3 regions of the Micromonospora sp. WMMD734 genome follow, and region 3 is predicted to be linked to each of the others. Evidence: riboswitches for the same ligand, from Rfam matches in the RefSeq annotation. Region 3 holds a riboswitch; each other region holds the start of a gene.

Region 1 (4,650 bases), 3.3 Mb from region 3:
ACTATCAACTATCCGACACCTGCCGGCTCCCCCGATCCTGTCGGGGGAGCCGGTGCGTGTCCGGCTCGGGAGCTGCCCGGTCCGTGGGTGATCGGCTCGATCGGGTGATCGACTCAGTGCGGCGAGGTTGTGGCATCAACCCCGTGTCTTTACCGCAACATCGCCCCAATGGAGTGGATTGAGAGCGACGTAGGCCCCGGTCGACGCTGAGGAGCGTGACCGGGGCCTGTGTGTGTCGTGGAACGGTTGCGTGCCGTGGAGCAGTCAGTCGTCCAGCCCGACGGGGGAGTTCGGCCGGTCCACGTCGACGAACTCGATGTCGTCGGCGGCCCGGTCACCCCGGCTGCCGGCGGCCCGTGCGGCGGTGCCGGCCGCCCAGCCGATCGCCGCGCCGACCAGCGCCGCGCCGATCAGCAGGGTCCAGGGCAGGGCCGGCCGTCGGCCGGCGAGCGCGTCGAAGGCGAGCGTCGCCCGACGGCGCGCCTCGTCGGCGGTCGAGCCGACCAGGTCACCGGCGTCGGCCAGCCCCGAGTCCCGGACCGACCGGGCGGCGTCCCGGACGCTGTCACCGGCGGAGTCCACCGCCGAGAGCAGGTGGTTCCAGGCCTGGTCGGCGATCCGCTCGGGCTTGCTGCGGCGCTCCAGAAGGTTGCTGCCGATCATCGTGTTACCTCCTCGAATGCCGAAGTCTGCGGCCACTTCGGACGTCGTCTCCGTGCCGCGGGACGGTCCTCGCACGGACCGGACGACCGGCCCGTGTCCGAGCAGTGCCCCGCCCGGCCGGGTCGCAAACCCGGTACGCAGGGGTGACCGGCACGACTCAGCGGACCATGACCACGGACGTGGCGCGGGCGAAATCGTCGTCGTCGTCATCGTCGTCGTCCCCGCCGCCGCCGAAGCCGCAGGCCAGGACGAGAGCGAGCAGCGCGCCGACCCCGGCCAGCCCGAGTAGTCTCTTGAGCATCGATCCGTCTCCTCGATCGTGGTGACCCATCTCTCGCCCACGGTAGGCACCTGTCACAACCTGCGCCGGGGGAGTCGGCACGCCGTGCCGGGGTGTCGACGGGGCTCGCCCGGCCCACCGCATCCGGTTACCACTGGACCGGGGCCGCTACTCTGGGACGGTTGGAACGGCCGAGCTGTGCCGTTCGTCGGAAGAGAACAGGACCAGCAACGGTGTGGAGAGGGACGGTCCGGTCCGTCGGGATCCGCGAATTGCTCATCCCGAGGGGTGGCGACCGAGGCCATCGGAGGAATACTCTCGGTCGCGGCCCGCGTACTGATGAGGCGCCCGGGGACGGGCGAGTGGAGGTGCTCGCGTGAGCCTGTCGATCGTGAAGTCGGTCCTGCCGGCCGGTGTCATCGAGATCGCCCCCCGTGGTGAGATCGACGTCGACACCGCCTACGAGGTACGTGAGGCGATCGCCGAGGTGCTGGCCAAGGGCCGGCCCGCGCGGATCGAGCTGAACATGCGACTCGTCACCTTCATCGACTCCGTCGGGATCAGCGCCATGGTCGCCGGCTTCCAGACCGCCGAGGTCAGCGGCGTCAAACTGATCGTCACCGAACCGAGCCGGTTCGTGCACCGGCAGCTCTGGGTGACCGGCCTGCTCGGTCTCTTCGGCGCTCCGGAGCCGTACTTCGCCGGTGCCGCCACCCCGGAGGTGCTGCCCGGCGCCTGACCGGGCCACGGGCGGCGTCCATGCCGTCCGACCAGTGACGTTGCCAGTCCGTCTCCGGTACGGCACGATCGTGCGACCGACGACGGTCAGGAGGCCCGGTGGTCCGGCGGGAGAGCTTCAGCTACACGGTGCAGGCGCGCTGCTCACCGGCGGACGCGACGGCGCTGCTGAGCGACCTGTCCCGGCAGGAGGAGCTGCATCCGCTGATCGTCCGGGTACGCCGGCTGCCCGCCCGGCCGGGTGCCCTGGCCAGCTATGCGATCACCGACCGGCTGGAGCTGGGGCCGCTGCGGTTCCCCGTCACCTACCAGGCCGACGTGCTGCTGGCCGGCGACGACGAGATCGTGACGGTGGCCCGCCAGCAGCCCGGCACCACCGTACGCAACCACACCCGGCTGCGGATGGAGGGTGACCTGCTGCGGATCGACGTAGAGATCACCCTCGCCGCACCGGCGCCGTTGTTCGGCTACGCCTTCCGGCAGGCCCGCGCCGCCCACCTGGGGCTGGCCAGCCGCCTCGGTGCCGTTCTGGACTCCCGGGCCGGCGACCCGCCTCCGGTGGGCTGACCACCGCCGGCACCCGGGCTGCCCGACCCGGTCGCGGCGTGGCGGCACCCGACCTGACCTACCGTTGCGGCCGGCCGTGGTCCGGTGGCCCGCCCGGGTCGGACGGGCCACCGGGTCGGCTCAGATCATCGACAGGTGCACGTGGTTGGTGTGGTCGCTGGACGGGTCCCCGTTGCCCCCGCTGTACGCCTTCCACCCGCTGCTCGGCAGCCAGATCCGCTTGAACCAGATCACGTAGAGCACACCGAGCCGGTCGGCGTTGCGGATGAAGTACGCGGCGAGGTTGTTGCCGTACGTCCGGTCGCCGCCACTGGCCACCCCGCCGAAGCCACCCTTCTGGGCGGCGAAGTCGCACGCCCGGCCCTTGGGGTGTTCCCCGGAGCCGCTGGGCCGGTAGCAGGAGACGTACCTGGTGAAACCGGCCGCCTTGGCCTGGTTGAGGGCGTTGAGCGTACGCGGGGTGATGCAGCCGTTGGCCGGCGTCGGGTCGTTGACGCTGCACGACTCGGACGGCCAGGAGCCGTCGGAGTTGCGGGGCGCCCCCTTGGCGTTGCTGGTGGACGTGCCGTCCGAGCTGCCGGAGTCGCGGGAGGTGGGGGCCGGCTTGTCGGCGGCGGCCACCGCCAACGCCCGCTCGGCCTGTTCCTTGCGTTTGCCCATGGTGGCGACCTGCTTGCGCTGTTCGGTGATCTCCCGGGTGACCGCGGCCCGGGTCCGGGTGGCCTGGTCCCGGGTCTCGATCATCGTGCGCAGTTCCTGGTCCTCCCGGGTGGCGACCGTCTCCAGCGCCGCCGCGCGGTCCAGGAAGCCGGTCGGGGTGTTGCTGTTGAGCAGGGCGGACATCGGTCCGAGCCGGCCGGTGCGGTAGGCCGCGCCGGCGATCTCGCCGACCTTGGCGGTCTGCGTGACCAGTTGCCCCTCGATGGTCTTGAGCTGCCCGTCGAGTTCCTTTTGGCGTTTGGTGGAGCGCTCCAGGGCGGCCTTGGCCTCCAGCCAGCCCTTGCTGGCCGCGTCGAGCTGGTCGCGCAGCGCCGGGGTGCCGCCCTCGTCGTCGTCGCCCGGGGCGGCGAGCCGGGTGGTGGGCGCGGCGACGGCCGGGGTGAAGGGCGCGGCCGACACGCCCAGGGCCAGCGCCGTGACGACTGCGGCCAGCAGCCGCGTGGTGGTGCGTACGTGCATGCGGATGTCCTTCCGTCAGCCGCCGACCGGGTTAGCTGACGGGTTCGGGACGGAAGATCCCTACCGCTTGCGCGGATGCACCCCAGGAACGTGGTTCCCCGGTTCGCCCGGGCGGGCGATTAGGCGGCGGCCTCCGCCTGGCGGAGACCGGGGCCGAGCCTACCGGTACGCGTGTGACGCCTGCCTACCTCGTGACTGAGGGTACGAGAGTGAATACCCTCAAAAGGGGCAAACAGCGCAGATTTCCGTGATCTCTGTGCGGGAGTACCCGCCGGGGCTGACCGTCCGGCCCGGGGTGGGGGTCACCAGTGGGCGGGTCCGCACGCCCCCGGGGTCGCCCCGGGCTCGATCTGGAGGGTGGCGTGCTCGATGTGGAAGTCCTCCCGCAGGGCGCCCCGGGCGGCGGCCAGCACCGTGCCGACCTCGGCGTCGCCGGCCAGGGTGAGGTGGGCCGAGGCGACGTCCATGCCCGAGGTGAGCGTCCAGACGTGCAGGTCGTGCACCTCGGCGACGCCGGGCACGGCGGTGAGCCGGTCGTGCACGGCGGTCACCGGCAGGTGCTCCGGGGCGGCCTGCACCAGGATGCGTACCGCCGCCCGGCCGAGTCGCCAGGTGCGGGGCAGGATGAACACGCCGATCGCCACGGCGACCAGCGGGTCGGCCCACCACCAACCGGTGCCGGCGATCAGCAGCGCCGCCACGATCACGCCGACCGAGCCGAGCAGGTCGCCCAGCACCTCCAGGTACGCCCCACGCAGGTTGATGCTCTCCTTGGCGCCCTCCCGCAGCAGGCCGAACGCGACGATGTTGGCGAGCAGGCCGAGCACCGCCACCACCAGCATCGGGCCGGCCAGCACCTCGGGCGGCTCGCCGAACCGGCGGACCGCCTCGATCAGCACGTAGACCGCGACCCCGCTGAGCAGGACGGCGTTGGCCAGGGCGGCGAGCACCTCCAGCCGGTAGAGGCCGAAGGTGCGCTGCGGGTCCCGGGCGGCCCGCCGGGTGGCGGTGATCGCGGCCAGCGCCATCCCGATGCCGAGCACGTCGGTGAACATGTGCCCCGCGTCGGAGAGCAGGGCCAGCGAGCCGGTGCCGAAGGCGGCTACCGCCTCGACCACCATGAGCACGGCGAGCAGCCCGAACGCCGCCCAGAGCCGCCCCCGGTGCCGGTGCGCGGCGTTGCTGACCGTCGCGCTGTGGTCATGACCTGCGCCCACGTCCAC
Region 2 (4,650 bases), 2.2 Mb from region 3:
TGACCCGGCGTGCCGCCGGTGTCGCGTCGACGACCTTCGCGCTGCTGTTGAGCACCGCTGCGGTGGGCGTCGTACCTGCGGCTTCCGCGTACTCCGCAGCCCCCGACAACACTTCCTGCGCGGAGCCGGCCGACGCCCACGCGGACGTCCACTCCGACGCCCGCGTCCGTGGCGGCAGCAAGGCTGCCCACAAGCGGCACGACCCCAACGAGCTGACCGCCAAGCAGGTCCAGGAGCGGGAGGCGGAGTTCGCCGCCGCCCTGCGCAACAGCGCCCTACAGTCGAAGTCCAGCTACCGCAGCGGCTCGACCGAGGGCACGACGGTGGCGCTGGCCCCGATCAGCATCCCGGTCGTCGTGCACGTCATCCAGCGGGACAGCACCCGGGCCGGGGGCAACATCCCCGACTCGATGATCAACTCGCAGATCAGCGTGCTCAACCAGGCGTACAGCGGTGCGACCGGTGGGGCCGCCACGGGTTTCACCTTCCAGCTCCAGAAGATCAACCGGGTCACCAACGCGTCGTGGTACCCGATCGTGCAGGGTTCCTCGGCCGAGCGGGCGATGAAGACCTCGCTGCGCACCGGCGGCAAGAACACCCTCAACATGTACCTGGGTGAGCTGAGCGACGACCTGCTCGGCTGGGCCACCTTCCCCAAGCGCACCCTGGACGTCATGGACGGCGTCGTGGTGCTCGGCGAATCGCTGCCGAACGGCACCGCCACCAACTACAACCTGGGCGACACCGGCACCCACGAGGTCGGCCACTGGCTGAACCTCTACCACACCTTCCAGGGTGGCTGCTCGGGCTCGGGCGACGGCGTCTCGGACACCCCGGCCGAGCGCGAGCCGGCCTACCAGTGCCCGACCGGCCGGGACACCTGCACCGCGACCGGCAAGGACCCGATCACCAACTTCATGGACTACACCTACGACTCGTGCATGTACCAGTTCACCGCTGGGCAGGCGAGCCGCATGGTGAACGCCTGGACCGCGTACCGCGCGTCGGCCTGACCGGCGGCGCCGCACAGCGTCAGGTGCCGGCTCCGTCCCCTGGGGACGGGGCCGGCACCGTCGTTTCCGGGGTCAGGCGGCGGTGCGACGGGTGTCGAACCCGTGCCGACCGCGCCGGGACGGGCGCTGGTCGGGCAGGCCGGCGACACCGTGCCGACCGGGCACCGGGTCGAGCCAGACCTGCACGGCGGGACGCCCGGCGTCACCGCTGAACGGGCCACCGTGCTCACGGCGGGTGAGCATGGCGACGTCGACGCTGAATTCGAAGAGCCGCCAGTCGACCTGGGGCGCGGCCCGGCCGATCTCGGCCACCAGCGCCACCCGGGCCGGGTCGGTCACCGGCTCGGCGCGACCGGCGACGTACGCCTCGTCGTCGCTGTCCTCAGGCGGAAACGAGTGGAGCGCGTAGCGGCCGTCGCGTTCGAGGTCACGCCGCTTGGGCGAGTCGACGACGAAGCAGAACAGCCCGCCGTCGGTGACCAGCGGGCAGACCGGGTGCACCCGGGGACCGCCGTCGGCGCGGACGGTGGCCAGGTAGCCGAAACCCGACCCGTACTGCTGGAGGAGAAGGCGGATCCCGTCGGCGAGTCGGGGCTCGTCGGCGGCGAATGCGGACCAGGATGCCATGTCGTCATCCTATCGAACAGGCGTTCGAAAATCAGTCCGACACGCAGGTCGAACGGCCCGACGTACGCCTCGGAGCCGGCGACGACGCCGGCCGGTGGGGCGGCCCGGTGGGCGGGTCCGGCCGAGGCGCTGGATATGGTGTCCCGATGCTGCTCTCCGACCGGGACCTCGTCTCCGAGATCAAGGCGGGCGCGCTGGCGCTGGAGCCGTTCGAGCCGAGTCTGGTGCAGCCGTCCAGCATCGACGTGCGCCTCGACAAGCTGTTCCGGGTGTTCAACAACCACCTCTACACCCACATCGACCCGTCGGTGCAGCAGGACGACCTGACGTCGATGGTCGAGGTGCCGGCGGGCGAGCCGTTCGTGCTGCATCCGGGCGAGTTCGTGCTCGCCTCCACGCTTGAGGTCATCTCCCTCGGCGACCAGCTCGCCGGCCGGTTGGAGGGCAAGTCGAGCCTGGGCCGGCTGGGGCTGCTCACCCACTCGACCGCCGGTTTCATCGACCCGGGCTTCTCCGGCCACGTCACGCTGGAGCTGTCGAACGTGGCCAACCTACCGATCACCCTCTGGCCGGGCATGAAGATCGGCCAGCTCTGCATCTTCCGGCTCTCCTCGCCGGCCGAGCACCCCTACGGCTCCGCGGTGTACGGGTCGCGCTACCAGGGCCAGCGGGGGCCGACCCCCAGCCGTTCCTGGCAGAACTGGCGCACCTGGACCATCGGCTGACGCGGCGTGCCGTGTCGGGGCCCCGGGTCCGGGGCCCCGACACGGTGGCTCAGCCGGGTCGGCCGTAGCTGTTGACCGGCCCGTCGTCGACCCGCTTCATCGTGATCGGTTTGCCCGCCTGGGAGGCGTGCACGACCCAGCCGTCCCCGACGTACATTCCGACGTGGTGCAGGTCGGAGTAGTAGAAGACCAGGTCGCCGGGGCGCAGGTCGGCCCGGCTCACCCGGTCGGTGACCTGGCGCTGCTGCCGGGCGTTGTGCGGCAACGACACCCCGGCCTTCGCCCAGGCCGCCATGGTCAGCCCGGAACAGTCGTAGTTGTTCGGTCCGGCCGCGCCCCACACGTACAACTTGCCGATCTGGGCGCAGGCGAACTTGACCGCCGTACCGGCCGGACCACCTGGGTAGCCTGCGGGGCACGGCGCCGGGCGCAGCGGCCCGCCGCCGCCGTTGCCGTAGACCTTGAGCCGCAACTTCTGCAACCTGTCGATCTCGGTGTTGATCTGCTTCTTGCGGGCCGCGAGCTGCGCTTCGGTACGGGTGAGCTGGGCGACCATCTCGTCCAGCGGCGCCTTGGTCGCGGCGAGTTCGTCGCGCAGTTCGGCGACGGCCCGCACCTCGCGCTGCTGGCGGCTGGCGAACCGGTCCAGCAGCCCCAGCTGTTCGACCACCTGGCTCGGGTTGCGGCTGCCGAGCAGGGCGTTGACGGTGGACATGTTCTCGCCCTTGTACGCCTGCACGGCGAGGCCGCTGACCTGGTTCATCGCCTGGTCGACACGGCGTTGCAGGGGGGCGATGCGCTTGCCGAGCGCGTCGGCCTGCCGGCGCTTGGCGGCGAGGTCGATGCGGGTGGCGTTGTGCTGTTCGATGAGCGGTTCGAGCTTGTTCCAGTCCTGGTCGATCTGCCGTTCGATCTCGGCGACCGAGGGGTCGGCGTGCGCCGCCGTAGGGCCACCGGTCAGTACGACCGCTGCGGCGGCCAGGGTGGCGAGGGTGGTGGTGAAGCGGGACCAGCGTGGGCGCGGCACCGTCGTGTTCCGGGCGACCTGGGTCGTCCGGTGCGACGGCGGCCGCGGGGCATGGTGTGCCACCGGGCTCCGGGCTCCTTCTTCCTCGACCGCCTACCGGGTTAGCTGACGGGTTCGGGCGGGAAGGGAGCGCCCTACCGCGGCGGTCGCGGATTCACCCCGGCGTACCTGGGTCCCCGGCTCGCCCGGAGGCGACTCGGCGGTGCCGGCCGACGCCACCCCGGGCGGGGCGGACCTGGTGCCGACCGACGATTGACCAGAGTAGAGATGGTCGTTATCGATCCGCAACCCGCCGGGCCGGCACACTCGGTGACCGGAAAACACGCAACCCCCGGCCCATCGGGCCGGGGGTTGACGTCTGCGCTGGTCAGGGGCGGCGGAAGCCGGCCACCGGCATGTAGTTGATGCTGGTCACCTGGACCGGCTTACCGGTCCGGGGCGCGTGCACCATCATGTCGTTGCCCAGGTAGAGCCCGACGTGGTGCAGGTCGCTGAAGAAGAAGACCAGATCGCCGGGGCGGGCCTCGGAGCGCGGGATGGCCTTGCCCTCGTTCCACTGCGCACCGGTGAAGTGGGTCAGCGAGATACCTGCCGCCTTGTACGCGAACTGGGTGAGCCCGGAGCAGTCGAACGAGTTCGGCCCGGTGGCGCCCCAGACGTACGGGTCACCGACCTGCGCGCAGGCGGTCGCGATCGCGGTCCGGGCGGCGGAGCTGACCACACCGTTGATCGTGGGGCAGCCGTTCACCTTCACCGTGGTCTTCGGCATCGCCGCCTGCAGCCGCTTGATCTCGGCATTGATCTGCTTCTTCTTGGCCGCGAGTTCCTTCTCCTGCTTCACCTCGGCGGCGATCAGCGTGTCGAGCTTCTGCTTCTCGGCGTCGTACTTGCGGCGGACCACGAGCACGGCCTCGACCTCCCGGCGCTGCTCGGCGGCGAGCCGGTCCAGGATGGTCAGCTGCGTGGCGAGGGTGCCCGGCTTGGTGGTGGTGAGCAGCGCGCTCAGCTCCTGCGAGGGGCCAGACTTGTAGTAGCGGGAGGCGAGGTCGCCGACCCGGCCCAGGGCGAGTTCGCTCTGCAGCGCCAGCGGCTCGATCTTCTTCTGGAGGTCGGCCGCCTTCTTGCGGTTGACCTTCAGCTGCTCCTGGACTTTGTGGTGGCTCTCGATGGTCGGTTCGATCTGCTCCCACTGCTTGTCGAGGGCCGCCTCGATCTCCTCGGGCGACGGCGCGGCGTGGGCCGGCACGGCGAACATCCC
Region 3 (4,650 bases):
GTGCTGCGGGCCGGTGGCCCCTTCGGTAGCGTGGTCCCGTGTTCCCGGTCGCGCTCACCAGTCCCCTGTGGTGGGTCGCGCGCGGGATGTCCCGGCTGCTCGCCGGCCTCGCCGTCGCACTCGCGTTCGCCGCCGCCGGCCCGGCGCTGTCCGGCCCCGCGCTGTTCGATCCGGTCCCCGGCGCACTGTCGACCGACGCGTCGCACTCCTTCCCCGCCGCCGGGGCCCTCGACACCCCGTCCGGTCAGGGTGACGGCATCCGCGCCGACGGCCGCGGGACGGAGCGGGTCGACGTGGTGACGACCGACCGGGTCGACGCCGGCCTGCCCGCCGTGCCGGCCGGTCCGGCACGGGAGCTTCCGACGGCCACCCTGTCGACACCGGCCGGTCGGATGCCCGCCGCCCCCGGGCCCCGGGCACCCCCGGCGCGCTGACCCCGCCCCACCGGGGCCGCCCGCCCGCCGCCACCACCACGACCTCGTCCCCGTACCGCCCCGGACGGACGTTGCCCGCAACGGTTCCGCCCCGGTACGGCCCCGATCCGCCCCATCCGCCCGCGAGGTGTCGACCCGTGACCACCGTGCTGTCCCAGTTCCTGATCGGGGTGCCGACCGCCACCGCGATCTGGTCCCTGCTGCTCGTCCTCGCGTTGACCGGCCTCGCCGTCCTGGTCGCCCGCCCCGAACGGGAGCAGCCGACCGACGTGACCGCCGTCGGGCCGCCGCCCGACGCCCCACCCCCGGTCGCCGACCTGCGCCGCTACGCCGACGAGGTGACCGTGGCCGCCGCCGGGGCCGCCCAGACCGCCCGCCGTCACCGGGCCGCATGGCTGGCCGCGCAGGACACCCTGGAACGGGCCTGGCAGGAGTACGACGAGGCGGAGACGGCGGCCCGACGGTTCACCGGCGCGGGGGCGCTGCCCAGCCCGCGTACCCCCCGGACGCCTGCCGAGTACGCCGGCCGGGAGCGGTGGCTGCACCAGGAGGCGGTGGCGGCGCACTGGCGGGGCGAACTGTCGGTGGAGCGGCTGCGGGACGTCTTCGCGCACCGCGACGGCTGGGACCCGCGCCGGCACCCCGTCGAGCACGAGGTGATGCTCGCCCGGGCGGTCCGGGAGGACCGGCGGGCGGCGTACCGGGCGGCGCACTGGCGGGAACGCGTCGCGTGGCGGGCCGCCGAGCTGGCCGCCGAGGCCGCCCGGTCGCTGGCCGCCGAGGCGTACGCGGCGACGCAGCGGGTGCGTCCGGGCCGGGTGCCGCTGCCCCGGGCCGCGACGTCGGCGGCGACCCGCCCGACCCCGGCCACCCGCTGGCACCCGGCCCGGGTGGGCTGACCCGCCCCGCGACTACCGCCTGGTCCCACCCCGGGCCGGGTGGGCCGGGAGGTCGGGAGTCCCGGGGACCGAATTGTTACCCAGGCGGGTGTGGACGCGGTCACGCAGCGGCGGAACCGGACAGCCCGTCACACCCGGTCACATCGACTTCGTTGATCATCGGAGGTTGCGGGTCGGTTGTCCGGTCACGGCCCCGACGGGCCCGGACGACCATTCGTCCCCGGCCCGCACCCGGGCTGCCCGAACGCCCCGCACATCGGCCTGCCCGGCGATGTTTACGCAGGTCACAGGGCTTGGCGGGAGAGGAGGGCGACCAGTAGTGTCGCTGCGGTCCGGTGCGGTTCCCGATCGCAGCAGGCGACGCCGCGCCGACCCGCTCAATCGTGCTTGTCACGAACCGGGGACCCACACGCACCACCTGGGGTGAATCTCCGGGCCACGGCCCGGGGTAGGGCGATCTTCCCGCCCGAATCCGTCAGCTAACCCGGTCGGCGGCAGCGGAAGGAGTTCCCTCCTCGTGCAGCATGACCCCACCCCCTCGGTAATCCCTCCACCTCGGTGCCGGGGTGCCGCCGGACCGTCGCGCCTGACGCGCTGACCCGGCCGTCCACCCCGCCGCCCGACCCCGCTCGGGCGACCCGCCGATCCGCCCGGCTCCCGTCGGGCGGACCCTGCCGAACGAGCGGCCCAAACACCCGATCCGCGCGTGGCGTACCCGCCACGTGCCGGTCCGGCGTGCCCGGCCGCCTCGCCCCCGTGGAGGAACACCCCGTGAAGCACCACATGAAGCGACAGCTCCGCCGACTGGGCGCCCAGCGCCCGTACCGGATGGTCGTCGGCTCGGCGGCGGTCCTCGTCCTGGCCGCCGGTGGCACCGCCCTGGCCGCCGGGGTCGACGACGCCCCGACCGACCAGCAGCGCGCCACCGCCGTGGCCGAGACCGCCCCCCGCCTCGACGACGTCGCCAGCCGCGCCCAGGCCCGGGTGGCCACGCCCGCCCCGGCCAGCCCGTCGGCCACCCCCACGGCCAGCCCGTCGGCGAGCCCCACCCCGTCGCCGCGCGTCACCCGGGCGAAGTCCCGTCCCACCGTCGACCCGGACCTGACCCGCAAGGCGGCCCCGAAGCCGCCGTCGTCGAAGGTTCTGCGCTACGACTACCAGGCCCAGATCACCTACTACTACTGTGGCCCGGCGGCGGTGCGTAACGCGCTCAGCGCGGCCGGCATCGAGCGCGGCCAGGACGACCTCGCCGCCCAGTTGGGCACCACCGAGATGGGCACCAACTCGGCCGAGGACACCACCCGGGTGCTCAACGCCGTGGTCAAGGGCGATCCGTACCGGACCCGGATGTTCGCCGGCACCCCGAGCGACGCGCAGGTCGAGCGGCTGCGGGCCGACGTGGTCGCGGCGGTCACCGACAAGCGGGCCGTGGTCGCGAACGTGGCCGGGGACGCCACCGACCTCGACGGCGGCTGGCACTCCTTCCCCGGTGGCCACTACGTCGCCGCCGTGGGCTACCGGGACAACGGCCGTACCGTGCGGATCGCCGACTCGGCCGACCCGTCCCTGCCGGCCTACTGGGTCGGCGTGACCACCCTGGCGAACTGGATCGCCACCCGGGGCTACTCCGCCTGACCCGTTGCTCTCGAATTCGATCCGGACCGCCTCGGCTGCCTGACCACGGGCACCGGGGCGGTCCGCTGTCGGCCCGACCGACGAGGACTGACGGCATCGGCACCACCGATGCCGGGTGCCACCCGGCGCGCCCCGGACCAACCACGCCTGCATCGTCCGAGGGGTGCACATACCACCCTCGCTCCCTACAGAGCTGATGACGGCAACGACTCAGTGCCGACGCCGCACCTACTTCAGGCGGAGCCGATCATTGCCGGTACCCGGCCGGTCAGCGAGGGCACACACGGCGTGATTCGTTTGCGTCATCAGGTCTGTAGGCGGCAGACGGCACTGGTGAGGGGGCGTCCGTGCACGCGTCGGGCCCGAGTGGCGAACCACGCCACCACCCCGGCCCGGGTCGACTCCCGGTCAGCCGCGCGGGGACACCGAAGCGTCGTCCCAGGTGGCGGTGCCGGCGGTACGCGGGGCCGGCGGGTTCCAGCCCGGCTCCAGCTCCCGGCGGGCCGCGTCGAGGAAACCGTCGGCGTACGCGTCGTCGGGGAAGTCGCCCAGGTAGCGGCGGCGGGTGTCCCACCGGGCCGCCGCCAGCGGATCGGTGTCCAGCAGCCCGGTCAGCACCTCGTCCAGGTTGGCCATGTCCCGGCGCAGCACGTAACCGGAGCGGGCCAGCGGGAACCGGTCCAGGAACTCGTCACCGTCGACGCCCAGGTCGGTCACCGCGTACGGCTTGCCCGAGTAGAGGTAGTCGGAGATGACCCCGGAGACGTCGGAGACCAGCGCGTCGGAGCGGTTGACACAGTCGGTCAGGCTCAGCTCACGGCTGGCCGCCGCCCCCCACAGGTGCTGCCGCCCGGTCCGGGTCCGGTCGGCGGCGAGCAGCTCGGTGAGCCGGGCCAACTGCCGGGCCGAGGCCGGGTTCTGCCCGGTGTACGGGTGGGCCCGCAGGATCACCGTGGCCCCCCGGTCGAGCAGCCGGCGCAGCAGCGGCTCTGCCACCGGCAGCGAGCAGTAGTTGGCGTCGGCGTGGTGGCCGGTCCAGGTGGGGGTGTAGAGCACCGTCGGGGCGGCCGGCGGGCGGGCCTCCCGGCGTACCTCGATGGCTTCGACCTGTGGACGGCCGACCACGACGAACTTCTCGGCGGGGATCTCCACGCCGGCCCGCGCGTACCGCTCGATCGCCGCCGGACCGGCCACGAAGATCTTGTCGAAGATGGCCGAGACCGGGTTGGCGCTGGGGGCCTTGTCGCTGTCGCCGTGGTGCAGCTGCACGTGGGTGAGCTGGGTGAACCGGATGCAGTGGCTGTTCTTCGCCCCGTGGTTGACATAGAACGCCACCCGCAGGCTGGGCACCAGCGCCTCGTCCATGGCCTTGAGGGTGGGGCAGTAGACCACCGGGGCGCTGGTCGCGGCGGCGATCGTGGGCAGGAATTCCGGCTCCCGCAGCAGCACCAGGAACGGCCGGCCCAACCGTTCCAGGTAGGGCAGCCACATGGTGACCTGGTATTCCGAGCCGGGTGGGGCGGAGAAGTAGAGCAGGAACTCCGGCTGGTGCGCACGTAGCGCCCGGGTCACCGGGCCGCCCCCGCCCGGCGGCCGGAACCGCCGCCGGGCCAGGTCCAGGCCGACCGCGCCGCAGCCGGCCGCCACCACCAGCACGACGGCCAGCGCGACCACGGCGGGCA

What was found. A riboswitch is a leader RNA that binds a small molecule or an ion and turns the genes downstream of it on or off. The one in region 3 is predicted to bind cyclic di-AMP.
Region 1: another riboswitch for cyclic di-AMP. It lies ahead of ACN267_RS00800 (coiled-coil domain-containing protein); the one in region 3 lies ahead of ACN267_RS14750 (C39 family peptidase).
Region 2: another riboswitch for cyclic di-AMP. It lies ahead of ACN267_RS24385 (NlpC/P60 family protein); the one in region 3 lies ahead of ACN267_RS14750 (C39 family peptidase).

The regions. Positions count from the first base shown of each region.
Region 1 covers NZ_JBMHMK010000001.1:163,609-168,258, forward strand. Annotated here, with positions in the region: gene ACN267_RS00780 (hypothetical protein) at 265-663, opposite strand; gene ACN267_RS00785 (hypothetical protein) at 821-964, opposite strand; gene ACN267_RS00790 (STAS domain-containing protein) at 1,320-1,682, shown strand; gene ACN267_RS00795 (SRPBCC family protein) at 1,781-2,248, shown strand; gene ACN267_RS00800 (coiled-coil domain-containing protein) at 2,369-3,427, opposite strand; cyclic di-AMP (ydaO/yuaA leader) riboswitch at 3,432-3,563, opposite strand; gene ACN267_RS00805 (cation diffusion facilitator family transporter) at 3,730-4,644, opposite strand.
Region 2 covers NZ_JBMHMK010000001.1:5,633,129-5,637,778, forward strand. Annotated here, with positions in the region: gene ACN267_RS24370 (zinc metalloprotease) at 1-1,013, shown strand, start outside; gene ACN267_RS24375 (pyridoxamine 5'-phosphate oxidase family protein) at 1,086-1,640, opposite strand; gene dcd (dCTP deaminase) at 1,787-2,365, shown strand; gene ACN267_RS24385 (NlpC/P60 family protein) at 2,415-3,455, opposite strand; cyclic di-AMP (ydaO/yuaA leader) riboswitch at 3,468-3,604, opposite strand; gene ACN267_RS24390 (C40 family peptidase) at 3,760-4,650, opposite strand, start outside.
Region 3 covers NZ_JBMHMK010000001.1:3,455,761-3,460,410, reverse strand. Annotated here, with positions in the region: gene ACN267_RS14760 (hypothetical protein) at 39-434, shown strand; gene ACN267_RS14755 (hypothetical protein) at 572-1,333, shown strand; cyclic di-AMP (ydaO/yuaA leader) riboswitch at 1,698-1,842, shown strand; gene ACN267_RS14750 (C39 family peptidase) at 2,117-2,968, shown strand; gene ACN267_RS14745 (CDP-glycerol glycerophosphotransferase family protein) at 3,377-4,650, opposite strand, start outside.